2 regions of the Blautia sp. St.27G3 genome follow, and region 1 is predicted to be linked to the other one. Evidence: predicted binding sites of a transcription regulator. Region 1 holds the regulator's gene; the other holds the start of a gene.
The links. The regulator HrcA, encoded in region 1, represses chaperone genes, less so after heat shock. The targets are predictions, from matches to a motif close to TGTTAGCACTCNNNNNNNNNGAGTGCTAACA.
Positions count from the first base shown of each region.

Region 2: clpB (ATP-dependent chaperone ClpB) is a predicted target of HrcA. The motif match lies at 3,750-3,780, and genes of this name have one in related genera.

Region 1 is NZ_BAAGFO010000003.1:511,962-527,060, reverse strand. Features, by position in the region: gene AC6I2O_RS16575 (stage II sporulation protein P) at 1-743, shown strand, start outside; gene lepA (translation elongation factor 4) at 861-2,672, shown strand; gene AC6I2O_RS16565 (DUF3786 domain-containing protein) at 2,675-3,379, shown strand; gene hemW (radical SAM family heme chaperone HemW) at 3,515-4,678, shown strand; gene AC6I2O_RS16555 (SGNH/GDSL hydrolase family protein) at 4,668-5,420, opposite strand; gene hrcA (heat-inducible transcriptional repressor HrcA) at 5,658-6,680, shown strand; gene grpE (nucleotide exchange factor GrpE) at 6,697-7,326, shown strand; gene dnaK (molecular chaperone DnaK) at 7,388-9,259, shown strand; gene dnaJ (molecular chaperone DnaJ) at 9,336-10,523, shown strand; gene dnaK (molecular chaperone DnaK) at 10,748-12,511, shown strand; gene AC6I2O_RS16525 (phospholipase D-like domain-containing protein) at 12,508-14,142, shown strand; gene AC6I2O_RS16520 (helix-turn-helix domain-containing protein) at 14,216-15,099, opposite strand, start outside.
Region 2 is NZ_BAAGFO010000005.1:99,073-114,171, forward strand. Features, by position in the region: gene AC6I2O_RS19095 (phosphopentomutase) at 1-564, opposite strand, end outside; gene AC6I2O_RS19100 (DUF4250 domain-containing protein) at 850-1,026, opposite strand; gene clpB (ATP-dependent chaperone ClpB) at 1,114-3,711, opposite strand; gene AC6I2O_RS19110 (polysaccharide deacetylase family protein) at 3,957-5,294, opposite strand; gene AC6I2O_RS19115 (AI-2E family transporter) at 5,667-6,833, opposite strand; gene AC6I2O_RS19120 (M56 family metallopeptidase) at 6,939-9,347, opposite strand; gene AC6I2O_RS19125 (BlaI/MecI/CopY family transcriptional regulator) at 9,367-9,726, opposite strand; gene AC6I2O_RS19130 (ABC transporter substrate-binding protein) at 10,068-11,078, opposite strand; gene AC6I2O_RS19135 (LysR family transcriptional regulator) at 11,299-12,198, shown strand; gene AC6I2O_RS19140 (nucleoside hydrolase) at 12,555-14,003, shown strand; gene AC6I2O_RS19145 (DEAD/DEAH box helicase) at 14,098-15,099, opposite strand, start outside.

The sequences.
Region 1 (15,099 bases):
AGGATTTCGATTATCTGCTGAATCATTATTACACGGTAGATTCAGGTACAACAGCAGATGCTGATCTTTTGGATGTGGATATGCTTCTGGCAGAAGATTTGACAATTCAAAAAAAGGAGGGTGTTCCTCAGATTTTAATCTATCATACGCATTCTCAGGAAACGTTTATTGATTCCAGAGAGGGAGAAGAAGCAGATTCTATTATAGGGATGGGGAATGTGCTGGCACAGGAATTGCAAAATACATATGGGTACGAGGTAATTCACGATACGGGCGTTTATGATTTGGTGGATGGCGTGCTGGATCGAAGTGCGGCGTACGATTATGCCCGTGATGCTGTGGAACAGATTTTGCAGGAAAATCCGACCATTGAGGTTGTCATTGATTTACACCGGGACGGCGTGGAGGGACAGAAATTTGTAACGGAAATTGACGGCAAGCCGACTTCTATGATTATGTTTTTTAACGGAATTTCCAGGAACAGTCAAGATGAACCGCTTACTTATCTACAGAATCCTTATATTGCACAGAACCTGGCTTTTTCTTTACAGATGCAGCTTGCGGCGCGGGAACGTTATCCGGATTTTACGCGGAATATTTATCTGAAGGCAGAGCGCTTTAATCTGCATCTAAGGCCGCGCTCGCTGCTGATCGAGGCTGGAACACAGCTTAACACAGTCGAGGAAGAGAAAAATGCAATGATAGTACTGGCACAGCTGTTGGATCAGGTGCTTTGCGGTTAAAATGTTGGCTGCCCTATGGACAAGCAATAAAAGAATGTGTTAAACTGTATCGAATATAAAAGGCCGGAAAAGGAAAAAGACAGGCTGTATTTAGGGTATCGGCAGGGAGGAACACAGGTGGCAGCAGAGCAGAATAAAATCAGAAATTTTTGTATTATTGCACATATTGATCATGGTAAATCCACACTCGCAGACCGTATCATTGAGATGACGGGACTGCTGACCAGCAGGGAGATGCAGAATCAGGTCCTGGATAACATGGATCTGGAGCGTGAGCGCGGAATTACGATAAAGTCTCAGGCGGTTCGGACCGTGTACCGGGCGCAGGACGGGGAAGAATATATATTTAATTTAATTGACACACCGGGGCATGTGGATTTTAACTATGAAGTATCCAGGAGTCTTGCGGCATGTGACGGTGCGATTTTGGTGGTTGACGCTGCGCAGGGAATTGAGGCGCAGACGCTGGCGAATGTATATCTGGCGCTGGATCATGATCTGGATGTGATGCCGGTCATCAACAAGATTGACCTGCCAAGCGCGGAGCCAGAACGTGTAATCAATGAGATTGAAGATGTCATAGGGATTGAGGCTGAGGACGCACCTCTGATCTCAGCCAAAACAGGGCAGAATGTGGAACAGGTGCTGGAAGCGATTGTGAAAAAAATTCCGGCGCCAGGAGGAGATGCCAGCGCACCGCTCCAGGCACTTATTTTCGATTCTGTGTATGATTCCTATAAAGGAGTCATTATATTCGTACGGATTATGGAGGGTACGGTAAAAAAAGGTACTCCGATCCGCATGATGGCGACCGGAGCTGAAGCTGAGGTTGTGGAAGCAGGCTATTTTGGCGCGGGGCAGTTTATTCCATGTGAGGAACTGAGCGCCGGAATGGTTGGTTATCTGACGGCAAGCCTCAAAAACGTGAAAGATACTCGTGTCGGAGATACGGTAACGTGTTCGACCAGGCCGTGTGCAGCGCCGCTTCCGGGCTATAAAAAGGTCAATCCAATGGTATACTGCGGCATGTATCCGGCGGACGGGGCGAAATATCCGGATTTGCGGGATGCTCTGGAAAAATTGCAGTTGAATGACGCATCGCTGCATTTTGAGCCAGAGACGTCGATTGCGCTCGGCTTTGGATTCCGTTGTGGGTTCCTTGGCCTTTTGCATCTGGAAATTATCCAGGAACGGCTGGAACGCGAATACAATCTGGACCTTGTGACAACGGCGCCCAGTGTTATCTACAAGGTTTACAAGACAAACGGAGAAGTGATTGAACTGACCAATCCGTCCAATCTGCCGGACCCGTCTGAAATTGAATATATGGAGGAACCGGTGGTTGAGGCTGAGATCATGGTGACAACAGAATTTATTGGTTCCATTATGGAACTCTGTCAGGAGCGCCGAGGCATTTACGGAGGCATGGAGTACATTGAGGAGACGAGAGCTCTTCTAAAATATACGCTTCCGCTGAATGAAATCATCTATGATTTCTTCGATGCGCTCAAGTCACGCTCCAGAGGTTACGCATCTTTTGACTATGAACTGAAAGGATATCAGCGTTCCGAGCTTGTGAAGCTGGATATTCTGGTGAATCGCGAGGAGGTTGACGCGCTGTCGTTCATTGTGCACGGCGAGACCGCTTATGAGCGCGGACGCAGAATGTGTGAAAAATTGAAAGAGGAGATTCCGCGCCAGCTGTTTGAGATACCGATTCAGGCTGCGATCGGCAGCAAGATCATTGCCCGGGAGACAGTAAAAGCAATGCGCAAGGATGTCCTGGCGAAATGTTACGGCGGTGATATTACACGAAAGAAAAAGCTGCTGGAAAAACAGAAGGAAGGAAAGAAGCGGATGCGCCAGATCGGAAATGTCGAAATTCCGCAGAAGGCTTTCATGAGCGTGTTGAAGCTGGATGATAAATAAAAATGAAAGAAAAACGGGCATCAAATTATGAAAAGCTGTGTGAGGATTGGCGGCTGAAATTTCTGGAACTGGATCAGGAAAAGCTGTGCCGGAGGCTTCCAGAGCTGAAGCAGGAAGGAGAATATCTGACCTTGTTTCATTTCGGACAGAAGTACGGAGTGCACAGGCAGACCGGCCAGATCTTTGCGTTGTCTGACTGGCTTATGCGTGGAGGGGCTGACGACAAGGCATCCGAAGCGCTGGAAGAAGTATCGGTAAACGTCCGCCTGGACATCTACAATCTGTTCTGGTACAGCAAAGAAACAGCGTATTTTCAGAATCGCTGGGTACCGTTTCGCGAATTGAAAAACGCAGGCCCATTTGCACCGGCTTTTGAGAAAAATATCCTGAAACCACTTGCAGCGACCTTCGAAGGAAAGCCTGATAAACTGAGAGAAGCAGCACAGGCCCTGGGTGGAGAGATGCTGTCCCAGGCAGATGTAGGCTTTATACTTCCATGTTTTGTATGCATCCCAATGCAATTCCTGTTCTGGGACGGAGACGACGAGTTTCCTGCGCAGGCCAATATCCTGTTTGACTACAGTGCAACGGATTACATTCACGTAGAATCCACCGTCACACTGGCTACAGAAGGCCTTGTGAGACTCAAGAAGGCAGCAGGCCTCCCACTTCGCGGGACAACCTTCGAAATAGAAAATGGCTCATAATCAGACCAACCCATGTAATCCATCTCACATAAGTGTGTAAAAATGAGTTAAAAATAAAAAAGTAAGTTTATGAAAGACGATATAAAAACGATACGCGTCTAAGCGTACCTGTAAAAATTTTCCCGGAGAAACACCATGCAAAAAACAAAAGACCTTGAGATTTACATTCATATCCCATTCTGTATCAAAAAATGTTCCTACTGCGATTTCCTGTCCTTTCCGTCCAGCTCCAAACTACAGGAATCATATCTTAGTACCCTGAAAAAAGAAATAAAGGCTTTTCCATATCATGAAGAATACCGTGTAATCACGGTATTTTTTGGTGGAGGCACACCGTCTGTTCTCGATGCAAAATGGATTACCGAGATTATGGAGCTTGTGCGCAGTCAGTTTCATCTGGAGCCGGAAGCGGAGGTGTCTTTGGAATGTAATCCTGGTACTGTAGATGCAGAGAAACTGAGCAGCTATCGAAGAGCAGGCATCAACCGGCTCAGCATTGGCCTGCAATCTGCGGATGACAGAGAGCTTGGCCTTCTAGGAAGAATTCATACCTGGAAGGATTTTGAGAGAACGTATGAGCTTGCGAGAAGAGAAGGATTTGATAATATCAATATTGATCTGATGTCAGCGCTGCCGGGACAGACACCAGACAGCTGGGAGCAAACCATACGCTGTGTATTGGAGAAAAAACCGGAGCATATTTCCGCCTACAGTCTGATAATCGAAGAGGGCACCCCTTTTTATCATCGCTATGCAGAGGATGTAAAACGGCGGGATCGAGGAGAACAACCGGAATATCTTCCATCAGAGGAAGAAGAGCGGCGCATGTATGTCAGAACGGAAACACTGCTGGCAGAAGCAGGGATGCATCGTTATGAGATTTCCAATTATGCGCTTCCGGGGTACGAATGCCGTCACAATAAAGGTTATTGGCAGGGAACTGATTACGTCGGATTCGGACTTGGCGCGTCATCTTTGCTGCGCGGCGTTCGCTGTCAGAATACGGAAAAGATGGAAGCGTATCAAAACGATGGTTTTTTAAATAAGAAGCGGGAAATACTGAGTGTAGAAGAGCAGATGGAAGAGTTCATGTTTCTGGGATTGCGCATGATTCGCGGTGTCAGTATGGCAGATTTTGCCCGGCGTTTTGGAAAATCCATGGATGAGGTATACGGGGATGTCCTGAAGCGTCAGATGGAGCTTGGATTGCTGCAAAAAAAAGAGGGCCAGGTATACCTGACCCCGCGGGGAATTGACTTGAGTAATTGTGTTATGGCGGAATTTTTGCTTAGCGTGTAGTAGGTTTTTCTGTTTCTAGTTTAGCAATTTCTTCTGCGGCAAAAGTATGAATTAACCGGTAATTGTCTCCGGAATAATGTACGCCGTCGATGGTACCGGCTTCTTTCATGAGTAGATAGGAATAGCTGTCTATATAAGCGGAACCAAACGTATTTTTCAGATGATTGTTAAAATCTGTGATTTCTTCATTTGTAATATTTTTGCATATGTCAGGATCAATCGGATTTACTGACAGAAAGTAAAAGTGCGTGTCCTTATATTTATCGAGAAGAGATGTATACAAGGTGAGATAATTTTCCATATTGTCATAATCGTTCACACCAAAATTGAACACTACGGGAGCTTCCGGATAATCTTTGATGGCCTTTTTCAGCAGTGGAAGACCGTTTGCAGAGAGCCAGTCGTAACCTTCGCCGGAAGCGCCTATGTAAACATCGTCATTTTTAACGGCATCGCGCATTCCAATTGTTCTGGAATCGCCGACCCAGATCGTAAAAATACCGGAAGCAGAATGCTCTGTCTCGTCCGTCTGTGACTGGTTTGGCACACTGGTTTCTGATTCAGAAACCTTGTCTGATTCGTGGAGTGCAAGAATCACAGCTTCTGCATTTCTCTCGGCAAAGGTGCCTTCCGACGGAAAAAGCACGTCCATGTGCTGTGTGGTCAGATAGATGACCAGAAGTCCCAGCGCAATAAGTGCTAGAACCGAAAGTATGATTCCGATGATAGTCTCTTTCTTCATATAATATGTCCTTTCCAGAATCAAACAGAAGTTTGTTACTGCTATACTATATCACATTCAGGTAAAAAGTCAATTCATATCAAACGAGGGGATTCGACAGCCGCTGACAGGATGTTTCTTGAAAAAAATGAAAAAGGCTATTGACAAAAGACTATGACAGTATTATATTTACAACGTAAGGTGTTAGCACTCAAAACAAGAGAGTGCTAACAAGCAGAGAAGAAGGGAGGAGTTCAGATGCATCTCACAGATCGGAAATGGACGATTTTAAAAGCAATCATCAAAACGTATCTGGAGACCGGTGAGCCGGTTGGCTCAAGGACTATTTCAAAATATGCCGACCTGAATCTGAGTTCCGCTACCATACGAAATGAGATGTCGGACCTGGAGGAGATGGGATTGATTCTTCAGCCGCATACTTCAGCAGGACGTATTCCTTCCGATGCCGGCTACCGGTTGTATGTAGATCATATGATGGAAGAAAAAGACCGGGAAGTCACGGAAATGAAAGAGATGATGATTCAGAGGCAGGATAAAATGGAGTTGCTGCTCAAGCAGCTTGCCAGAGTCCTGGCGACGAATACAAATTATGCAGCGATGATTTCCGGACCGCAGTACCACCGGACAAAGCTCAAGTTTATTCAGCTGTCGATTGTCAGTGAATCGCAGATTCTTGCCGTTATTGTTGCGGAAGGAAATGTAGTGAAAAATAAGATGATTTCCATAGAGCATGGGCTGGATCAAAAGACCGTGCTGGAGATGAATATTTTATTGAACACAGCGCTGAACGGACTGACACTCGAGGAGATTAATTTAAGCACGATTGCAAGGCTGAAAGAACAGGCAGGCATTCACAGCGAGGTGGTCAATCAGGTGCTGGACGTCATTGCCGAGACGATTCAGTCGGAAAATGACGTGGAAATCTATACGAGCGGCGCGACGAACATTTTTAAATATCCGGAGCTGAGCAGCAGTGAGAAAGCGAGTGAGCTGATCAGCGCGTTTGAAGAAAAAAAGGACCTGGTCGATATGATCAGCGGTGATGTGGATCAGGAAACCGGAATCCAGGTTTACATCGGTCAGGAGACGCCCATTCAGTCCATGCAGGATTGCAGCGTTGTCACGGCTACGTATGAGATCGGTGAAGGAATGTATGGAAGGATCGGTGTGATTGGTCCGAAGCGTATGGATTATGATAAAGTGGTCAGTACATTAAGGACGCTGATGGTACAGCTTGATCAGATATTCAAGAAAGAGTAGAAAGGTGGAACAGCCAGTGGAAGAGAACAGACAGGAAGAAATTCTGGAGGAAGCTGCAGCGCAGGCAGACGCTGCGGAGGCGGAAGAAGTCATAGACGACACACAGGAGACGGAAGAGTCTGCTGCATCAGAGATGGAAGAGATGCAGGAAGATTCAGAAGAGCAGGACGATCAGAAGAAGCGCTCTTTGTTCGGCAAAAAGAAAAAAGATAAAAGAGATGTCCAGATTGAAGAGCTGACAGACCGGGTGCAGCGGCAGATGGCTGAGTTTGATAATTTCCGCAAACGTTCCGAAAAGGAAAAGGCTGCCATGTATGAAGTCGGAGCGAAAAGCGTGATTGAGAAGATCCTTCCCACAATTGACAATTTTGAACGCGGTTTTGCAGGCCTGACTGAAGAACAGAAAGAGGATGCGTTCGTACAGGGAATGGAAAAAGTATACCGGCAGATGCTTACTACATTGGAGAGTATCGGTGTGACGCCGATTGAAGCGCTCGGCAAAGAATTTGATCCGAATTTCCACAATGCAGTGATGCATGTGGAGGATGATGAGGCCGGAGAGAATATCATAGTGGAGGAATTCCAGAAGGGCTATCTTTACAGAGACAGTATCGTGCGGCACAGCATGGTAAAGGTGGCAAATTAAAGGCAAGAACATTTTAATTATAGATTTTAGAGCAGGTTAATCATTCAAGGAGGAAACAATTATGGGAAAAATTATTGGTATCGATTTGGGAACAACCAATAGCTGCGTAGCAGTTATGGAAGGCGGAAAGCCGGTAGTTATCACAAATACAGAAGGCTCCAGAACAACACCGTCCGTAGTGGCATTCACAAAAACAGGAGAGCGTCTTGTCGGCGAACCGGCAAAGCGTCAGGCAGTGACAAACGCTGACCGCACAATCTCTTCAATAAAGAGACACATGGGCAGTGACTACAGAGTAGAAATTGATGCAAAAAAATATTCACCGCAGGAAATTTCCGCGATGATTCTTCAGAAGCTTAAAGCGGATGCAGAAAACTATCTCGGTGAGAAAGTGACAGAGGCAGTAATCACAGTTCCGGCATACTTCAATGATGCACAGCGTCAGGCGACAAAGGATGCAGGAAAGATCGCAGGTCTTGACGTAAAGCGTATCATTAACGAGCCGACAGCGGCAGCGCTTGCATACGGACTGGACAACGAAAAAGAGCAGAAGATCATGGTATACGACCTTGGCGGCGGTACGTTCGACGTATCCATTATTGAGATCGGTGAGGGCGTAATCGAAGTACTTGCGACAAACGGTGACAACAGACTGGGCGGAGATGATTTCGACCAGAAGATTACAGACTATATGATCGCTGATTTCAAGGCAAAAGAAGGCATTGATCTTTCCGGCGACAAGATGGCGCTGCAGAGACTGCGGGAAGCAGCTGAGAAAGCAAAGAAAGAGCTGTCCTCTTCCACAACGACGAATATCAACCTTCCGTTCATCACAGCGAACGAAACCGGTCCGAAGCATTTCGAGATGGACCTGACAAGAGCGAAATTCGATGAGCTGACACATGACCTGGTGGAGCGTACGATTATTCCGGTACAGAACGCTCTGAAGGATGCAGGACTTGCGGCAAGCGAGCTCTCCAAGGTACTGCTGGTTGGTGGTTCCACACGTATTCCGGCCGTACAGGATAAGGTAAAACAGCTGACCGGACATGAGCCGAACAAGAGCCTGAACCCGGATGAATGCGTTGCACTCGGCGCTTCCATTCAGGGTGGTAAACTTGCAGGTGATGCCGGTGCAGGCGATATCCTTCTTCTGGATGTTACGCCATTGTCTCTGTCTATCGAGACACTGGGTGGTGTTGCGACGAAATTGATCGAGCGCAATACAACGATTCCGACCAAGAAGAGTCAGGTATTCTCTACAGCGGCAGATAATCAGACCGCAGTGGATATCCATGTAGTACAGGGTGAGCGTCAGTTTGCAAAGGACAACAAGTCCCTTGGCCAGTTCCGTCTGGATGGAATCCCGCCAGCAAGAAGAGGTGTGCCGCAGATCGAGGTTACTTTTGATATTGACGCGAACGGTATCGTAAACGTATCTGCAAAGGATCTGGGAACAGGTAAGGAACAGCATATTACGATTACTTCCGGTTCCAATATGTCAGACGACGAGATTGATAAGGCAGTAAAGGAAGCCGCTGAGTATGAAGCTCAGGATAAGAAGAGAAAAGAAGCGATCGATACAAGAAACGATGCAGATGCGATGGTATTCCAGACAGAAAAAGCTCTGGAGGAAGTCGGCGACAAGATCGATCCGGCTGACAAGGCAACAGTTGAGGCAGATATCCAGGCTCTGAAGGAACTGGTGGAAAAGACCAATCCGGAAGAAATGACAGATGCGCAGATCGCAGATCTGAAGGCAGGCAAGGAAAAACTGATGGAGAGCGCACAGAAGCTGTTTGCTAAGGTTTACGAGCAGGCTCAGGCAGGTGCAGGCGCACAGGGCGCAGGTCCGGATATGAGCGGCGCAGGGGCACAGGGAAGCGCTCCGCAGGATGACGACGTAGTGGACGGAGACTACAGAGAAGTTTAAAGAGAACAGAAAATAAGCACAATTCGATACCCCTGAGGGAAAGGCCTTCAGGGGCATCGTCAGGTAGGTGGTATCTATGGCAGAAAATAAAAGAGATTATTACGAGGTCCTTGGCGTAGACAAAAATGCGGATGATGCCGCATTAAAAAAAGCATATAGAGTTCTTGCAAAAAAATACCATCCGGATATGAACCCAGGAGATGCCGAGGCAGAAAAAAAGTTTAAAGAAGCATCAGAGGCATATGCAGTGCTGAGCGATCCGGAGAAACGACGTCAATATGATCAGTTCGGACACGCAGCGTTTGAGCAGGGCGGTCCGGGAGCCGGTGGTTTTGGCGGTTTTGACGGATTCAATTTCAGCGGCGACATGGGGGATATCTTTGGAGATATTTTTGGCGACCTGTTTGGCGGCGGCAGACGGCGCGGCGCATCTCAGGGACCGATGCAGGGCGCAAATGTGCGGACCAGTGTTCGGATTACGTTTGAGGAAGCGATTTCCGGCTGTGAAAAAGAAATTGAACTTTCCTTAAAAGATGAGTGTACAAAGTGTCACGGTACAGGCGCGAAGCCAGGTACCAGCCCGGAAACGTGTTCAAAATGCGGCGGCAAGGGGCAGGTGGTATTTACACAGCAGTCCCTGTTTGGCACCGTTCAGAATGTCCAGACGTGTCCGGAATGTCACGGCACCGGAAAAATTATCCGGGAAAAATGTTCCGATTGTTATGGAACTGGTTATACATCCAGCAAGAAAAAGATTAAAGTTACGATTCCGGCAGGTATTGATAACGGACAGAGTATCCGGATACGGGAAAAGGGAGAACCGGGCAGCAACGGCGGCCCGAGAGGCGATCTGCTTGTAGAAGTAGTTGTGGGACGTCATCCGATCTTCCAGCGTCAGGATATGAACATTTATTCCACTGTTCCGATGTCGTTTGCGCAGGCAGCGCTTGGCGGAGATATCCGCATCAGTACCGTGGACGGCGATATTGTTTATACCATCAAGCCGGGTACACAGACTGATACAAAGGTTCGTTTTAAGGGGAAGGGCGTTCCGTCTCTGCGCAACAAAAATGTTCGTGGAGATCACTATGTGACGCTTGTGATTGAAGTGCCGTCCAAGCTGAATGAAGCCGCAAAGAAGGCGCTGCGGGAATTTGATCAGGAGACTGGTAATACACTGGGCAGAACAGAAGAAGAAAAGAAAAGTGAAAAGCCAAAGAAGAAGGGCTTTATGGATAAATTAAAAGAAACATTTGAGGATTAGAGAAGGGGACCGTTTGCAGAAAGGCGACTTTTGTGCAGCGGTCCTTTTCCTAAAACTTTTTAAAGAGTATTAAAAAAGCATAAAAGCTATTGATTATAATTTCAGGAAGCCTATAATTCTCTACAAGTGTTGCAGAAAAGGTCAGAAAAAGATCAAAAGAAGATCAGAAAAAGATAGAAAATCAGATTATATAGGCCCTGAGCGGGCAGAACATGGAGGTGGCAATGGGGAAGGTAATAGGAATCGATTTGGGAACGACGAACAGCTGCGTATCTGTAGTGGAAAATAAGGAACCGGTGATCATACCCACGAGTACGGGAAGCAGAACAACGCCGAGTATTGTCGCTTTTTCAAAAAACGGAGAACGACTGGTGGGGGAAGCGGCAAAGCGACAGTCAGTGACAAATCCGGACCGCACGATAAGCTCGGTGAAGCGGCATATGGGGACTGGCTGGAGTACGCGCATTGATGGCAATGACTACAAGCCTCAGACGATCAGTGCAATGATTCTGATGCAGATGAAAAAGGAAGCCGAAGCGTTTCTGGGAGAAGAAGTGCAGGAGGCGGTTATCACGGTTCCGGCTTATTTTAATGATGTACAGCGTCAGGCGACAAAGGATGCGGGCCGTATTGCAGGACTGACGGTAAAACGAATTATCAATGAACCGACGAGCGCTGCGTTGTCTTATGGTCTGGATCATGGCGAGGCACAGAAGGTTCTGGTGTATGACCTTGGGGGAGGTACCTTTGATGTTTCGGTCATTGAGATCGGCGAGGGTGTGATTGAAGTGCTGGCTACGGCAGGAGACAATCATCTGGGCGGAGATGATTTTGATCAGCGAGTTACAGACTGGCTGGTGCAGACCTTCCGGGAGGAACAGCATGTGGATTTGTCGAGAGATTTCGGAGCAATGCAGCGTATCCGTGAGGCAGCAGAACAGGCGAAAAAGGAGCTTTCCAGCGCTGAGCGCACACAGATTGTGCTCCCGTATCTGAGCCAGTCCAAAGGAGCGCCGGTGCATATGGATGTGACGCTTACACGCGCCAGGTTTCATGAACTGGTTTATGATTTGGTGGAGCGTACGGCTGGGCCGGTGCAAAATGCTCTTTCCGATGCAGGAATCAAGGCTTCGGAGCTAGGAAAAGTGCTTCTGGTGGGTGGCTCTACGAGAATTCCGGCAGTGCAGGAGAAGGTACGGGCCCTGACCGGAAAAGAACCATCCAAAAACATCAACCCGGACGAATGTGTGGCGCAGGGGGCCGCGATCCTCGGGAGCACGCTTCAGGGAAGCGGACTGGTTGCCGCCGGAACGGGGCAGGAGCTGCTGCTTCTGGATGTGACGCCACTTAGTCTTTCCATTGAGACTGTGGGCGGTGTGGCCACACGCCTTGTGGCAAGAAACTCTACGGTTCCGACACGCTATTCTCAGGTATTTTCTACAGCGGCGCCTTACCAGACTTCTGTGGAGATTCACGTTTTGCAGGGCGAGAGGCCAATGGCAAGGGATAATAAAACGATTGGCAAATTCAAACTGAAAGGAATTCGGCGTGCGCCGGCCGGAGTACCGCAGATCGAGGTCACGTTTGACATTGATGCAAACGGTATTTTGAAGGTTTCGGCGAAGGATCTGGACACAGGAAAGGAACAGTCCATCGTGATTACGGCGGATGACCGGATGTCAGACAGTGAGATCGAGCGGGCCATTCAAGAAGCACAGGAGTATGCGGGAGCCGATTGTCTGCGCCGTGAAGCACTTGAAGTGACCGGTGAGGCGCAAAAGCTTCTTGCACAGGTGCAGCAGACAATGAAAAATGCAGGTAAAGAATTGGACAGAACGAAAAAGAAACAGCTGAAAAATGACTGCAGTGCATTGGAAAAATGTCTGGGCAGGTTTCGCGCTGACAAGGTGACAGAGGCAGAGCTGGAACATATCCGTCAGATGAAAGCAAATCTGGAACATTCCAGTGAGGAGATTTTAAGATCATGAAAAAACAGAGAGTCCCGTTCGCGGTTTGCAGGGGATATGCTCAGATGCTTATCATTCAGACAGTTCTGATTCTGACTGCAATGCTCTGCCTTCGCAATCCCATGCAGCCGTGGTTTCTGATGGTATTTTGGAAACTGCTGATCGTGTTTGTTCTGACAGCCCTGGTTTTTACAGTGGTCCGGTATCTGGTGGCTCGTTTCCTAAAACAGGGAGAAAAATCAGAAAAGCCTGTGAAAAAGAGACTGTTCCTGACATTTGTTTTTGCACTGCTGTATCTTGGCGTGGGTGCAGTGCTTCCTTATATGCGGACGCCAGAGGTCAGTGAGGCTTACTCGGAACAGTTCCGGGTGCAGGATTATTACAGCGATACGGTTTCCTGTGACCGCGCAGCTTTGCTTGAGGATAACGAAGAGGCGCTTGCAGAGCGGATTCGGATGATTGCGAACGCGGGAGAACGGATTGTACTTTCCACGTTTGATTTCCGCTCAGATACTTCAGGGAAACAGATGCTTGCAGCTTTGTATGATGCAGCAGAGCGCGGCGTGGAAGTACAGGTGTTGATGGACGGTATGTATGCGCTTTTACATATGGAGGGGAATCCCTGGTTTTATGCGCTGGCCTGCGCAGAAAACGTGACCATAAAGATCTACAATCCGATCAACCTGCTTACCCCATGGACCGGAATGAGCCGGATGCATGACAAATATCTGATTGCCGACGAAACGGCTTATATTTTGGGCGGACGAAATACGTTTGACTATTTTCTTGGCGGGCAGGACAGCTATAAAAATCATGACCGTGATATGCTGGTCTGCAATACCGGAGGCGAAGAAAGTTCCATTTATCAGATACTGGATTATTTTAAGCGGATATGGGAGCAGGAATACTGCAAGATATGGCATGAAAATACCAAGTTGTCTGAACGAAGCCGTGTGCGTAATGCGCAAAAGGAGCTCAGGGAGTTGTATGATACCATGCGCCGCGCGCATCCACAGTGGTTTACACCGACAGATTACGTCGAAAAAACGGTGAGTACCAATAAGGTGACGCTACTTTCGAACCCGACCGGGTTGTATGCGAAAGAACCATGGGTGTTTTATGGGCTGTCCGAACTGATGAAGAATGCCCGCAGTGAAGTTATCATACATACACCGTACGTGATGTGCGATGACATGATGTACGAGACCTATACCGAGGTTTGTAGCAAAACAGCGGAGGTTACAATGATGACAAATTCAGTTGCCAACAACGGAAATCCGTTCGGCGCAGTAGACTATGCGCTGAACAAGCAGAAGATTTTAGATACAGGGCTTCGTGTGCTGGAATATGAAGGCGGTGTCTCATACCACGGAAAAAGTGTTGCGGTAGATGATCGGCTGGCTATTGTGGGATCATTTAATGCGGATATGAAGAGCGTGTATCAGGATACGGAACTGATGCTTGTGGCAGACAGCAAGGAGCTCTGCGCACAGCTTAAAACAAATTTTGAAAGCTACCAGGAGGATGCCGTTTCTGCCAGTGTAAAGGAGGAGGAGACAGATTTTCTTTCACAAAAAGAAATGCCGCTGGGCCGAAGACTGCTGCGCCAGCTGATCAGTTTTGCGGACCCATGGATTCGCTTTTTGCTGTAAAACGCCATACCGGAGAAGAGCCGTGAAAAGACGGGAGCCATAAAACAAAGCGTAACAAAAATAATCCCCAAGCTCAGGGCACATTTTTCCGGTACCTGGAAGGCGTCATATGGTAGCGGTCCAGGAAGATTTTATAAAAATATCCTTTGTTGTGATAGCCAACAGCTGCGGCAATTTCTTCTACAGTAAGATCAGTTGAAGAGAGCAGATGTTCGGCTGCATCAAGACGGATCTGCTGCAGATAAGCGGAGTAGGTCATCCCTGTTTTACTTTTGATCAGACGATTAAAGTAGTCTTCCTGGAAGTGAAAAGTATTTGTCAGGTCCTGGATCGTGATTTTGTTGTAGTGCGTGTGCATGAAAGAAGACACTTCTTCAAACACGATCCAGTTCATTGTTTTTCTCAGTTCCTTTGAAAGTGAAAATTCATATTTGGTACTGATGATTCGGAAAATACGCAGCAGCAGTCCCTTGCGAATGTATCGTGAACCGATCTTTCCGTCGTACAGTTCGCGGAGCAAAAACGCAAGATTTTCTTCCAGCTCTGCACTTCCCTCATTTCCGGGACGGAAATGAAGGTACTGTTGCAGATTCTTTTGGCTCAGCAGGGCGGATTGTAAAAAAGATATAATTTTTTTTGTCGTAACTGTTTCATCCATAATTTCGGAAAATATATCATTCGCAATGCCAAGGAACAGCACAATGGCTGGGTTTTGCTGCAAATAGTCCTGATGCAGACAGTTTTTGTCAATCAGGCAGAGATCGCCTTTGGAAAATACAATATCCTTTCCAAGAATTTTCTGCCGAAATTCGCCTTCCGCCACGTAGGCGAGTTCAATATAATCGTGTGTGTGGAGCTGTGTTTTTTCCCCTTCCACAAAATGATATCTGCAACAGAAATGTTCCGGAGTCGGGCACATGGTGGCATGGAGTGTACGTGCAGGATCAATGTACCAGC
Region 2 (15,099 bases), on a different contig from region 1:
TTCCCGCATGGTCAGCTCACGGGCAATCTCGCAGCAGCGATAGAGCTCTTTCAGGTCAAACGTCTCCTCCTGGCCGCAGATCTGAAGCACAGAATCCGCAGATGTATAAACGATCATATGGCCAGTCGCGATTTCCTCCTCGCCAAGCTCGTCAATAATCTCTGTCCCGCTTGCGCTCTTATTTCCTATAATCACATGTCCGGTTCTTCTGGATAGCTCTTCGATCAGTTCTCTTGGAAACCCATGCTCTGAAAAAGTCTGAAACGGCTCCGTAATATGCAGCCCCATCATTTCCCAGTGTCCTGTCATGGTATCCTTTCCCTTACTCGCCTCGTGAAGCGCCGTATAGTACGCCAGCGGCTGCCCGACCGACTCCACGTGCCTGAGCGGATGGAAATTGGCGAGTCCCAGCCTTTGCAGATTCGGAATATGAAACTCCTCGACACACTCTGAAATATGTCCAAGCGTATCTGTCCCTGCATCTCCGTAATCCGCCGCATCCGCCAGTGCTCCCGCTCCGAGCGAGTCCAGTACAATCACAAAAATCCGTTTAAACCTTCTCATATTCAGACCTCCAGCCTGTTATTTGCAGATTATCTTATCACAAGATGTAAAAGAAAACAATTCCTCGTATGTAATCACTGGCACTCCCTCCTTTCTTCTCTGCCCACAGGACACGACATCCGGAGGTTTAGCCACTCCGATGTTTGGAGTGCAATCCGCCTCAGATAAGAGAGACACCCCCGGAGGTGACTTCTCTGCGTCAGAACCTCCGGGGGTGTCTCTCTTATCTGAGTGCGTCCGCTCTTATATAAAGCTCTTCTCATTCCAAAAATATGCTTTCCCAGCTTATACAAAAGCATTACACGCTTCATCATACTCATAATTCACTTTTGCAAGTCTTTCTTCCAGGTCTTTTCGTTCCACATCCACACTCGCGCAAAAATCATCTAAAGAAACATAGTGGTCGCGAAGCTGTGTGTTCACATAACTCAGCAGCATAATCGGATCCTGCGGCAAATTCATAGCTATCTCCTTTTCCAAATTATTGACTAATTGTCCATATGACTTCAGGCTTCGCCTTCCACCTCTGATTTTATATCCTCACTTGGATTACTTCTGCCCTTCCTGCTTTACATCTGCACTCAAATTTCCGTCAGCCACATGGAATACAATCGTATCATCCATACCCACTTTACCAGAAAGAATCAGACGGGCAGCCAGCGTTTCCACGTTCTTCTGTAAATAACGCTTCAGAGGTCGCGCGCCATATACCGGGTCGTAGCCACCCTCAATGATATACCCTTTTGCATCGGAATCCAGCTCCAGACGAATCTCCTGCGCCGCAAGCCGTCTGTTCAGGTCTGCAACCATCAGATCAATGATATTTCCGATATTCTCTTTGGTCAATGGCTTGAACATAATAATCTCATCGAGACGGTTCAGGAACTCCGGACGGAAACTGCCGCGCAGCTGTTCCATCACCATATTCTGCGCCTCCTCACGGATGCTGCCGTCTGGTTCAATCCCCTCCAGCAGGAATTGTGAACCGATATTGGAAGTCATAATCAGGATTGTATTTTTAAAGTCTACTGTCCGTCCCTGAGAGTCTGTGATCCGTCCATCGTCGAGCACCTGAAGAAGTACATTAAACACATCAGGATGTGCCTTTTCCACCTCATCAAACAAAACTACTGAATACGGTTTTCTGCGCACCGCTTCCGTCAGCTGACCACCCTCCTCGTATCCGACGTATCCGGGGGGCGCTCCAATCAGCCGCGACACAGAATGCTTCTCCATATATTCACTCATGTCTATACGGACAATATTCTGCTCATCGTCAAACAGACTCTCGGCCAGTGCCTTTGCAAGCTCAGTTTTGCCGACGCCCGTCGGTCCCAGGAACAGGAATGAACCAATCGGCTTGGTCGGGTCCTTGATTCCGGCTTTCGATCTCAGGATTGCCTCTGTCACCTTCGACACACCGTCATCCTGGCCCACTACTCTTCTGTGAAGCTCCTCATCGAGCGCCAGAATCTTGGCCCGCTCGCCCTGTGTCAGTTTCGATACCGGAATTCCGGTCCACCGGGAAATAATTTTAGAAATCTCTTCCTCTGTCACACTCTCATGCACCAGAGTCATCTCACGGCTGTTCACCTTTTCTTCCTCGATTGCAAGCTGCTGCTGAAGCTTCGGCAGTTCTCCGTATTGCAGCTCTGCCGCCTTGTTCAGATCATAGTTGCGTTTTGCCAGCTCAATCTCCTTATTCATTGCCTCAATCTGTTCACGCAATGCCGAAAGATTTTCTACCGCTTTTTTCTCGTTATCCCACTGGGCTTTCTGAGAATTGAACTCATCCCGTAGCTCCGCAAGTTCCTTTTGTAATACCTCAAGACGGTCCCGGCTTGGCTTGTCCGTCTCTTTTTTCAGCGCAGCCTCCTCGATTTCCATCTGCATAATTCTTCTCTGAAGCCCATCCAGCTCTGTCGGAAGCGAATCAAGCTCCGTTTTGATCAGCGCGCACGCCTCGTCTACAAGGTCAATTGCCTTATCCGGCAGGAACCGGTCTGAAATATAGCGATGTGACAGTGTAGCGGCAGCCACCAGCGCACTATCTGTAATCTTTACGCCGTGGAATACTTCATAACGCTCCTTCAGCCCACGCAGGATAGAGATGGTATCCTCAACCGTCGGTTCGTCTACAAGCACCGGCTGAAATCTTCGCTCAAGCGCCGGGTCCTTTTCGATATATTTACGGTATTCATCCAGCGTCGTCGCACCGATGCAGTGCAGCTCGCCGCGGGCCAGCATGGGCTTCAGCATATTTCCGGCATCCATGGCACCGTCTGTCTTGCCTGCGCCTACAATCAAATGCAGTTCATCAATAAACAGAATGATTTCGCCCTCGCTCTTTCGCACTTCCTCCAGAACCGCCTTCAGACGTTCCTCAAATTCACCGCGATACTTCGCTCCGGCTACCAGAGCTCCCATATCCAGCGCAAAAATCTTTTTATTCTTCAGCCCTTCCGGAACGTCGCCCCGCACAATCCTCTGCGCGAGCCCTTCCACAGCTGCCGTCTTGCCGACACCTGGTTCGCCGATCAGAACCGGATTATTTTTCGTCTTTCTCGACAGAATACGAATCACATTCCGAATCTCGGCATCCCTTCCAATAACCGGGTCAAGTTTCTGGTTTCTCGCCCGCTCCACAAGATCCTGCCCGTATTTGTTTAATGTATCATAGGTCGCCTCCGGATTGTCCGTCGTTACCCGCTGATTACCGCGCACCGTAGAAAGGGCCTGCAAAAACCGTTCCTTTGTAATACCAAATTCTTTCCAGAACTGTTTCATAGAAGGACTCGGATGATTCAGCAGTGATAAAAACAGATGCTCCACCGACACATATTCGTCTCCCATCTGTTTTGCCACATCCTCCGCGCTGACCAGCGCTTTGTTCAGATATTGACCAATATAAACATTTCCGCCTGAGACCTTCACCCGTGCATTCAAAAGCTCTTCAAGACGGTTTTCAAAGTACTCTTTCTGTATTTCCATTTTCTCAATCAGCTTGCCGATCAGGCTGTCCTCCTGATGCAACAGCGCATAAAGCAGATGCTCCTGCTCAATCTCCTGATTGCCAAACTCATAAGCGATCTTTTCCAGGTCATTCACTGCCTGGATGGATTTCTGTGTAAATTTGCTGATATTCATAAGCAAACCTCCCTTCCAGTTTTCAATATAGACCTAATTGTTAGCACTGTCAAGAGGTGAGTGCTAATTTCTTTGTGAAGAATTTGTGAAGCTGTTTCTTATAATTCTTACCTCGTATAAAAGTGTCATTTCCTGTAAATTTACAATTAATTTTCAAACAGCCGTCACGATTGTACTAGTGGCGGCTGTCGCATTTTCTTCGAAAATCGTATGGCGCAATCCTATTAGGGGAGCTAACGTGCGTTTTACCGGAACCCTGTGTAGGTCTTTCCTTTTCTCAGTGTAGTCTTTCCCTTATATTTCGCCAGCTGGCTCACTGTTACCAGCTGGTAGCCTCTCTTTTTCAAAGCCGGAATGATGATCTCACAGGCTTTTACGGTGGACAGATGGATGTCATGCATCAGAATAATATCTCCACTTTTTACGCTGTTTAATACTGCATTCACCGTATGCTGGCTGTTTCCTGTATTCGCCCAATCTCTGGTATCCACAGACCAGTAGATCGACGGAAGGCCCAGCGCGTTTAATACGGTATGATTATTATGACCATCTCCGTAGGGAAGTCTGAATAGCGTCGGCAGTTTCCCGCTGGCTTCCTGAATCTTTTTGTTGGTGGTATTTACCTGATTCTTCATAGAAGAAACTGACAGCGTGGTAAATGCCGGATGGCTATAAGAATGATTTCCAAGCTCGCATCCCATATTGGCCATACGTTTTACCACATTTTTATATCTGGAGACACTGCACCCCACCATGAAAAACGTGGCTTTCGCCTTATTCTCTTCCAGGCAGTTCAAAAGCCGGTTGGTATAAGCTCCTGGACCATCATCAAAGGTCAGTGCCACCATAGGCTTACTTGGATCTACTTCTGGTTTTACCTTTACGGAAGGATCATAAACCCCGTTACGTTTAAAGTAATAGCCTTTCTCTTCGATATAATAGGTGCCTGTTACTCTTGCGCCTGTTGCATCCACATAGTACTTATTTGTTCCGATCGTCAGCCAGCAGGATTTCTGCATCTTACCGTTCTTTCCCACATACCGGTATGATTTTCCTTCTCTGACCCACCTTGCTTTCTGCATCTGGCCGGTCTCTTTATCAAAATAGTACCGGCTTTTCCCAATCGTTACCCATCCTGTCTCCTTAACGCCGGTCTTTTCATCAAAATAATATTTCTGGCCGTCCACCGTGTAGAACCCTGTTGCTCTTGCTCCGGTCGGTTTGAGATAATACTTTCCATGGTTCAACCAGCCTATCCACAATGGCCCCTTCCTGCTGGTGTAATACATATGGTTCCTGTATTTGATCCATCCGGATGTGCGATAGCCCTTACTGTTGATGTAGAAAATCTTATCTTCTACTTTAATCCAACGGCTAGTCACATATTTTCCGTTCTCTTTTCTGAATTTGTAGCCTCCGGATTTTTTGACCCAGGTTCCGTTCACTTCCTCTGCTTTTGTCACATTTCTCAGACTGTAGGATTTCGCATTCGTTGTCTTGACCTTGGCCTCTGCCGCCACCGGAAGCCCCAATAATGTGACCAGCGTCAAAAATACCAGCAGTAATTTCTTTAAACACCTCATCTCATAACCTCTTTCTCTCTTTTGTATTCCGCTCTTCCGTCTCAACCCTTCTGTCGCCAGTTTTTTCACAAGATCCTGGATCACCGCAAGTACTGGCCTTTGTGGGAATCCCCCTGCTGCATCTTATAAGCTATAGAATTATATTAATCCTGGCTTCCCATCAAGTCAAGCGGATACTATATCTTTCACTATTTCATAAATTCTTTTTTGTTTCCTCCATAACGTCGGTCATAATGACAGAATAAAAAAGGGCGTTTTGCGCAAAAAAAGCGTAAGCCCTGTTTCTATGACTCACGCTTTTTCTATCCGGAATCACTTTAAAAGAATCTGTTAACCCCTACGCTCTTCTGTGATGATCACCTCATCATCTAATTATGCCGCTTTCCCATGCCGCCTCAGTCCTCTTGCCACCAGCTTCTTGATAAAATCATATATCACTGCAAACACTGGCACGCCAATCAAAACTCCGGCAAAACCAAACACACCGCCAAACAATGTGATCGAAAACAGAACCCAGAAGCCGCTCAGCCCTACGCTACCTGCCAGCAGCCTCGGTCCCAGGATATTTCCATCAAACTGTTGCAGAATAATAATGAAAATAAGAAAGATCACACAATTCACGGGGCTTGTGATCAAAATCAGCAGTGCAGACGGAATTGCTCCGATAAAAGGGCCGAAATACGGAATAATATTTGTCACGCCTATGATCACACTGATCAGTACTGCATTTGGAAAATCTGTCACAAAGCTCATAATCAGACAAAATGCATAACAAATCAGGCCTACCACAGCACTGTCCAAAATCTTTCCTGCAAAAAAACCGACAAACGTTTTATCAATAAATGCAAATTCTTTTAAAATCTTATCTGCTGATTCCGGCTGCAACGTCGCATATAACACTGTTTTTCCCTGTCTCGCAAAGATTTTCCTGCCTGCAAGGAGATAAATACAGATAATCACACCGATTCCAAGATTTTTTAAAAGAGTGAAAACCGATCCCACCGTATTGGCAAATCCACCCATGATGCCCTGCAACAGCGGCATCAGATCTGTGCTCATCCATGCTTCCAGTCTTTTCTCCACATCCAGAAGCGCTGTGTTTACATAGCTCTGAATCACCTCATTCCCTTCCAGCTCTACAGCCAGCCATTTGGAAAGCTGCTCTATGCTCTGCGGAATTGTATTGGCCAGAACTGCAATGCTTCTTGCCACCTCCGGAATCACCATGATAAGCAGAAGATACAGAACCAGCCCTGCCAGAACTATAACGAGCACAACAGCCAGGTTATTTGCCATGCTTTTTTTCTTATCAGGCAAGATCGCTTCTATTCTCCTTTGCAAAAAATTACAGGGCGTTTTCAGAAGATACGCCAGAACACCTCCATATACAAACGGGGTCAGAATACCTGTCACCCAGTACAGAGAGTTTCGTATCTGGTCAAAATTCCAGATAACAAAGAACAAAACAATCGCCAATGCCAGTGACATAAACATGGTCAGTGACTGATAAAAGATTTTTTTCCACTCTTCTTTTTTCATGCATACTCCTCCGGATTATAAATTAGCAGCTGCACAGGAAACTGTTTGATACAGGCCTTTCCCTATCTTAATTCAGCTTTTCCGGGAAGTCAAGTTTACAAATCCCTACTGTATCTCCGCTTCTCTTCGTAGTTCCTCCCGTTCATCCATTACCTCAAAACTCACCTGATCCGCAGGAATTACAATTTTAATCAGATCGTTGCTGTGTTTTTCCGCAATTTCACCGATCCGGGCTGCCATTTCATCCTTTGTCATCGCAATAAGCGTCTCCAGGTCTGTCTGATCCCAGAAAGACTTGATCTCCTCCATCACACCGCGGATACAGCGATCCCGTTCCCCTATTGTCAGATGTTTGTTATCTGCAATATGATAATTCAGAAGATACCACAAATCACACCATGCAAGTCCTTCCGTCTCTCCTTCCAGTGCTTTTGATAGAAAAATTCCTCCGTATTCCCCGGATGTTTTCGGTTTTTCCAGACTGCTCACAATCATGCGAAAGTTTTCTTCATTTGAAAGCACACAGGTCAGTTCCAGGAAATCCTGCTCTTCCTGGGAAAGATAATCGCTGTAATCATTGTTGAAAATATCTTCAAAAATCCGTTCATGACGCTCAAAATTTTCATTGCCCCAATCCAGAAGCGCCTGATTAAATTCTTGCACAGACTGTTTTTCGTAATCCGGTGTTTTCAGTACCAACAAAGATTCATAATCTGCCTCATCCGCATTTTGATCGCTGCCATTCTCTGTCTCCAATTCCGGAAGCCAATCCTCCTCTGCAACTTCTAAATCATAATCCCAGACTTCTTCCGCTTCTTCCATTTGGTCTTCCAGTTCGCCATCCAGTTCTTCCCAAATCTTTGCCAGCTCATCTAAATCCAGTTCCTCCCAGATCTGATTGCTTACTTCCTTTAACAATTCATCTGATACAGCTCCGCCAAATTCTTCTGCGAGTGCCTCCGGTACACGGTCTTTTACTTCACCTATCACCTCGGCCAGAAAATCTTCTACATTTCGGTAAGCGGTTTTGTCTGCCACATCCTGCAATATCTGAGAAACAATATCTGCTACAACAGACGTTGCCCTTCTTCCGACATTCCATTTCTTCTCCTCTTCCTCTGAAGCTTGTCGAAGCCCGGAAAGTACCCCATTTGTATAAATCGTATAAAGCTCTATTGCATCTGTACCATAGGTTGAATTCCCGGTATGTTCCGTAATCCAAACGCCATTGTTTTCGTCGAAAATGCCCCGGACTTCTTTTCCATTAAAATACATCTTCAGTCCATTACCGCTTTCATCCGGGTGATATTCCCAGATCAGTCCAAAAGGCTCATACGGCGCTAAAATCTCCTCCCACATGTTCCGGCTATCATCAAAATCCGTAAATGATTCCATGCGAATCTCAGAATCATTCTCTGGTAATTCACCGGTGATATCTGTTCTGTCATTTTCCTTTAACTGACTGGTCGTATCTGTCTTATTTGTAGATTCTGGCGCTGCAGACGTTGCAAATGTACTGCCCACACCCACGGTCAGCATTGCTGCAACCAATAGTGCAGACACGGAATTTTTCTTGATTTTCATAATTGCTGTTATCCTTTCTTCTATTGCGTTTTTGCTAAAACTGTTGCAAAGCGGTGTCAGGCCGCTCTTTTTCTCTTCCATTTGGATCAGAGTCATGGCATAAGAAGCCTTCGCTTTCTCGCCAAATCTGTGGACAACTGTTTCATCGCACGATAATTCCATATCCCGGTTTACCAAAATGTACATGACCCAGACAAGTGGATTAAACCAGTGCAGGCACAGGGCTGCCACCATAACAAGCTTTATCAGCCCATCATATCTTCGAATATGTACATATTCATGTTCCAGCACATAGGCAAGCGTCTCTCCATCTTCCCAGTCCGTCCGCTTCGGCATCAGAATCACCGGACGCAAAATCCCATAAGACAGTGGGGCCTCTATGCGGTCAGACTGGCGCACAGACAGTGGACGCAGCATCGGATGTGCCGCGTACCACTTGCGCAGTCTTTCTTCCACTGCCGGAAGAGAAGTACTAAATTCCCGATAGCATCTGAAATACGTAAAACCAAAGAACCCCAGGCATATTAGTACTCCGGCGAAATAAAGGATTCTCGCGAAAGAAAACAGCACCGACCCACTATTTTGGGAAACATCGCCCCTCACAGCCTCTGCCCGATACACTGTGTCGGTATCACGCACTTCGGACAGATCCCCCTTCGCCAGGCCAGACACCCCCTCTATAATGGAACCATTCGTTAAGACCATATTACCTGTCTTCGAATGATTATCTATCCGTTCCTGCATCGGTTCGTTTCTCTGAACCAAGGTATAAATACTGGCCGGAGAGGGCAAGGCCACCGGAACCAGCAGACGAAACAGCGCCACCATCCACAAAACCATAAATGTTTTCTTCGGCAGCTGATGAATCAACAGGGAACGGAGAATGACCGTCACCAGAATCAACACACTGCCACAAAAACTCATCTGCATCAAATTCACAGTTCTCACCTCATTCCAATTCTCCGACAATCTCCCGCAGCCGATCAATCTGTTCTTTTGAAAGCCTCCTGCGCCCCAGCAGAGCTGCGAACAGCTTATCCGCAGAACCATCGTAGATCTTGTCAATTAACTCATTCGTCTCCGCTTCCTGCACTGTCTCTTTGGCAATCAATGCATGACACATAAAATTCGGCTCAGAACGCTCAATCGCACCTTTTTTGATACACCGTTTAATCAGCGTATACGTCGTATTCATGTTCCAACCCACTTCTTCTTTCAAAACATCCGAAATGTATTTTGCCGTACAGTCACCGTTCCGCCATAACACATCCATTACCTTCAGTTCTGAATCAAACAATTTCACATCCATCCCTACACCTCACTTCATTTCTGCGCCATATCCCTGCGCCGGCTATTAACACCATTACAGCACATTGGTATCAGCGCACTGCCTCCATACCAATACACTACATTTGCATTACACTACTGCAGTAGTTTTTACGTTTTCATACTACCACAGTAGTTTCTCTTTGTCAACACACTACTACAGTCGTTTGTCATTAACATTCATTTGCACTAACATGAAACAGAGACCTAGCCATTTTATTACCAAATTAGCCCCCGGATAAAAGAAACAGGGCAATGGGTGACTTATTTGTCTGGCTCCCATTGCCCTGTTTCTTTTATCCGGGGCGTCCTCCTCCCAAAAACCTAGAACTCCCCGCTCATCTTCAGCTCTGTATAATCGCTCGGAATCTCTATTCCAAGCGATTCACAGACTGCTTTATTATACTCTTTCGTAAACTTCGGTGCATACTGAATCGGCATCGTAGAAATATCCGCTCCGTTTTCCAAAATATCTGCTGCCATTTCTCCGGTCACATAGCCAAGCTCATAATAACTGATCGCCAGAGTCGCAACGCCACACGTTCTGCAACACCCCTCATCGCCCGTCACCACCGGAACGCCGGCCGGACTACAAATATTTGCAATCAGTTCCGCATTCGCTGCAGCCGTATTGTCTGTCGGAACATAGATGAGATCACTCTCTATGACTGCCTTATTCACAACTGAACTGACATCATTAGAATCCAGAAATCCATATGCGGTACACACATACCCCCGTGTCTCAAGTTCCTGCGTCATCACATCTATCTGATACTGTGAATTAGGCTCAGCCGAACAATAGAGCAGTCCTATCATTTTACAGTCTGGAAACAGTTCCTGTATCATATCCGCCTGCCCGTCGAGAGGCGCAAGATCTGAGGTCCCTGAAACATTCCCTCCCACAACACCATCAAAATCCTCCTGCGACAGAGCCACCGCATAATTCGTAACAGAGGTGCCGAGAATCGGAATCTCACTCGTTGCCGTTACCGCTGACTGAAGCGCAGGCGTGGCATTCGCCAGAATCAGGTCTACCTCTTTTGCAATAAATCCATTCATGATAATCGGACACGTATGGGAATCCCCCTGCGCATTCTGTTCATCAAAAATCACCTTTTCTCCCAAGCGTTCCTGCAAAGCCGTCTTAAAACCCTCTGTCGCTGCATCCAGCGCCTCATGCTGCACATACTGACAAATCCCAACAGTAAATGTATCTGTTTCTGCCTTTACTTCTGCCGCGCCTGCACAAACAACCATCATACCGGAAAGCATAGCTGCCCCGGTTACAGCCGTACAAAACATCCTTCTATGAAACATTCCATTCTTTCTCTTCATCCCACATCTCCCTCTCTTTATCTCAATACCGTTTTTCTGTCATTCATGCATGTTCCATACGTTTTATGAAATCCTGCGTTGCAGCTTTCCATAAGCTGCATTATATATTATACTGATTTTGTGTCATGAAATCAATGTCTGGAAAACGCATTGTCTTTTTACTTTACCTGGATTTCCGGAAACATGGCATATAAATAAATCAAAAATATGGAGGTTCCTCATGGATTTTAAAAACCTGAACACATTTATTTATACTGCGGAGCTTTCCAGTTTCACGCAGGCTGCTGAAAAACTCGGCTACTCTCAGTCCACCGTATCCTTTCAGATCAAGCAGCTCGAAAATGAGCTTGGTGTCTCTTTGTTTGAGCGTATCGGCCATACCGTTTCACTTACGGACAAAGGGTCTGAAGTTTTGCGCTATGCGCATCAGATGAACCAGCTGCTTCAGAAAATGCAGGAAACCACACAGCCACATCAGGAAGTCCACGGCCACATCCGGCTTGCCATGGCAGATTCCCTCTGCGGCGTGATTGCTGATAAACTCTTCGGATATCTGCGGACAAACTACCCGGGCATCACAATAAAAATCATTACAGCAGGAACAAAAGAAATGTTCCGCCTCCTTGACCAGAATGAGGTGGATTTTGTTTATACGCTGGACCACCATATCTACAACACAGATTACATTATTGTAAAGGAAGAAAAGGAAGATGTCCATTTCGTCACAGGCGCCGGTAATCCGCTTCGAACTGCCGCCGCACTAAGTGCCGCAGATCTGACGCATGAACCCTTTATCCTGACCGAAAAAGGGATGAGCTACCGGCGTATCATGGATGAACGGCTGGCCAGCGAATCGCTTGAGATAAAGCCTGTCTTTGAAATGGGAAACACTGACCTGATCTGCCGGATTCTTGAAAAAGCAGGTAACTTCATCTCGCTTCTGCCGGACTACGCAACTGTATCTGCTGTGCGTGCGGGAAAGCTGGCTTACCTGAATGTAAAAAACTTTGAAATTGATCTGTGGGCGCAGCTTCTCTATCATAGAGACAAATGGATTTCTCCCCAGATGGAAGCAATCATAGATCTGTTTACAGACGGATTGCCCGCAAGTCCTTCCTGACATACCTTTTTCACATACATTCTGATCAGACAGTTCTTTCAGAATATAGAAATGCCCTCATCAGTACTTATCGTTTCTTTTACATAGCTGGAGATTTTTATTATTTGTGTATTTTTGTTAGATTTTGTTCTATTTTACCGCTTCTTTTATTTGATTTAATAGGATTTTCTTAATTTTCCTTTTTGTTTTTTCATTAAAAATAACACACAAACATGTCTCACCGTGATTCTTGTCACGGTGAGATCAAATATTTGAATTTAGAATTAAATTATTATATTAATGAGTACTATGCTGCAAACTGCCTTAGTTTTAGCAGTTTTGTTGTGAAGTATTCCTATTCACGGAGGTATCAGAGTATGAAAAAAAGAAATTTAGCAGTAGTAGTATTAGGGACAGCTGTTTTCGGAATGTTTGCAAACACAATGCCCGCTTCCGCAGCAGCTGCAGAGGCACCCGCATTCGTACAGTACGAAGGGGAATGGCCTGCCCCCGGCAACGAAGTGGCAAATATTATTTATGACACAGACATCGCGGACGACGTAGACGATGCCGGAGCACTTGCCATGTTGCATTCCTATGCAGAAGAGGGACGTGCAAACATACTGGCAACCCTGTGTAACAGTACCTGTATTTACGGAGCATCTTGTCTTGAGGCAATCAACATTTATTATGGCCGCCCAGATATCCCGGTCGGAACGTACAAGGGAGACGCGGTACTGACTCCGGACAGCTATTATTACTGTAAGCCTGTAACCATGAAATATGAAACTACGTTGCGCGACGGAGCCGATGCAAGAGATGCCGTAGAAGTATATCGTGAAGTACTCTCTGCACAGCCGGACAACAGTGTAACGATCGTATCCGTAGGTTTCCTCTCAAACCTGACAGCACTTCTGAACTCCGAGCCGGATCAATACAGTGATCTTGACGGCGTAGAGCTGATGCGTCAGAAGGTAAAACTGGTTTGCTGCATGGGCGGAAATTTCCAGGATTTTGATACCGCTGAATTTAATTTTATGTGTGACCCGGCTTCCGCACAGCTTGTTGCTGACAAATGTCCTGCTCCAATCGTATATACGGGCGGAGAAATCGGCTCAAAGCTTGGCACAGGTTCCCGCCGTTACGAAATGGAACTGGATAACCCGGTTCGTATCAGCTACGACGTTTATCTCACCGACGAGACCGGTGAAGGAACACGTCCGAGTTGGGATCTGACCGCTGTTATGTATGCCGTAGAAGGACTTGGGGATTACTGGACTCTGGAGCGCGGAAACGTAACCGTATTTGACGACGGAAAAGATGCATTCGAAAAGAATGAAGAGACTGGTGCAAGAGCATTCCTTGTAGAGAAAATGGACCCGGCCGATGTGACCGCAAGACTCGATGAAGTGATGCTTGCAGCAAAGAAAAACAATCCGAACGGAAAAGACGTATCCTTTATGGATAACTGCAACTGCCGAATCAGCTACGCCGGCGGCGACAGAAACTGGGGCAACTGGAATGGCAATGATATGAACTTTGCAAATGCTCCGGGCGCTACCATGGAATTTACCTTCACAGGCACAAGCCTTGATCTGTATGGCGGCAAAGGTCCTGACCAGGGTAAATTTACCGTAGAGATCGACGGACAGCAGGTAGCCGAAGTTGACACTTACGATGCGGTAGAAGAAATCACCTGCTGTATCTACTCTCTCAGAGATCTTGAGCCGGGCGAGCATACCTTCAAACTCACGATTCTGGAAGACAAAAACCCGGAAAGCAGCGACACCTTTGTTCGCATTGACGGCGTAAAGCTTGTAAAATAAAACAATAGTTGCCTTCTTAAAATCAGCGCCCCGCTAGTTTATATAAGCGGGGCGCTGATTTATATCATGATAGAGTTTGCAAACCATGCATATGTTACGGCACCAGCAGCTCCAGCAATTCCTCACGGCTCATGGCGCCAAGCCGTCCTGTCTCGCCTCCGATTACCTGCTCCGCCAGATCTTTTTTGGTCTCCTGCAGGTTCTGGATCTTTTCTTCTATTGAATGTTTTACGAGAAGCTTATAAACGGTCACGTTCCTCTGCTGACCAATCCGGTGCGCCCGATCCGTAGCCTGATTCTGTACTGCCAGGTTCCACCACGGGTCATAGTGAATCACGACATCTGCCCCGGTCAGGTTCAGCCCGACCCCTCCGGCTTTCAGGGAGATCAGAAATACCGGTGTGTCGCCCTCATTGAAGTCCCGCACAAGCTTTAGCCGTTTCTCCTTCGGGGTACTGCCTGTAATCGTATAATAAGCAATCCCGGCCTCATCCATTTCCCGCTGCAAAATTTCCAGCATGGAAGTAAACTGCGAAAACAGTAAAACACGGTGACCGCCGTCAATGGCACTTCTCATTAATTCAAGCGCTGCCTCCAGTTTCGCCGCTTTGCCTCGGTAATTTTCAAAACACAGCGCCGGGTCACAGCAGATCTGCCGCAGTCTTGTGAGCTCGGCCAGAATTTTTATCTTGTTTTTGTTGAATTCCTCTACGCTCTGTCCTACAAGTCCTTCCTTCATGTGAAGTACCTGGCCGTCGTACAGTTTCTGCTGCTCATCTCCCAGACGCACATAGCGAATTTCCTCCATCTTTTCCGGCAGATCTTTCAGCACATCCTCTTTAAGCCTGCGCAAAATAAACGGACCGACCATTTTCTGCAGCCGTTTCATAATATCCTCATCACCGCTTTTCACAATCGGCAGTTCCATCTCCCGTTTAAACACCTCATAGCTATACAAAAAGCCTGGCATCAGATAATCAAAAATGCTCCACAACTCGCTTAAACGATTTTCAATCGGCGTACCAGTCAGCGCAAAACGCGTCTGGCTCTGTATAACCTTCACAGCCTTTGCCGCCGCTGTCGTATGGTTCTTGAT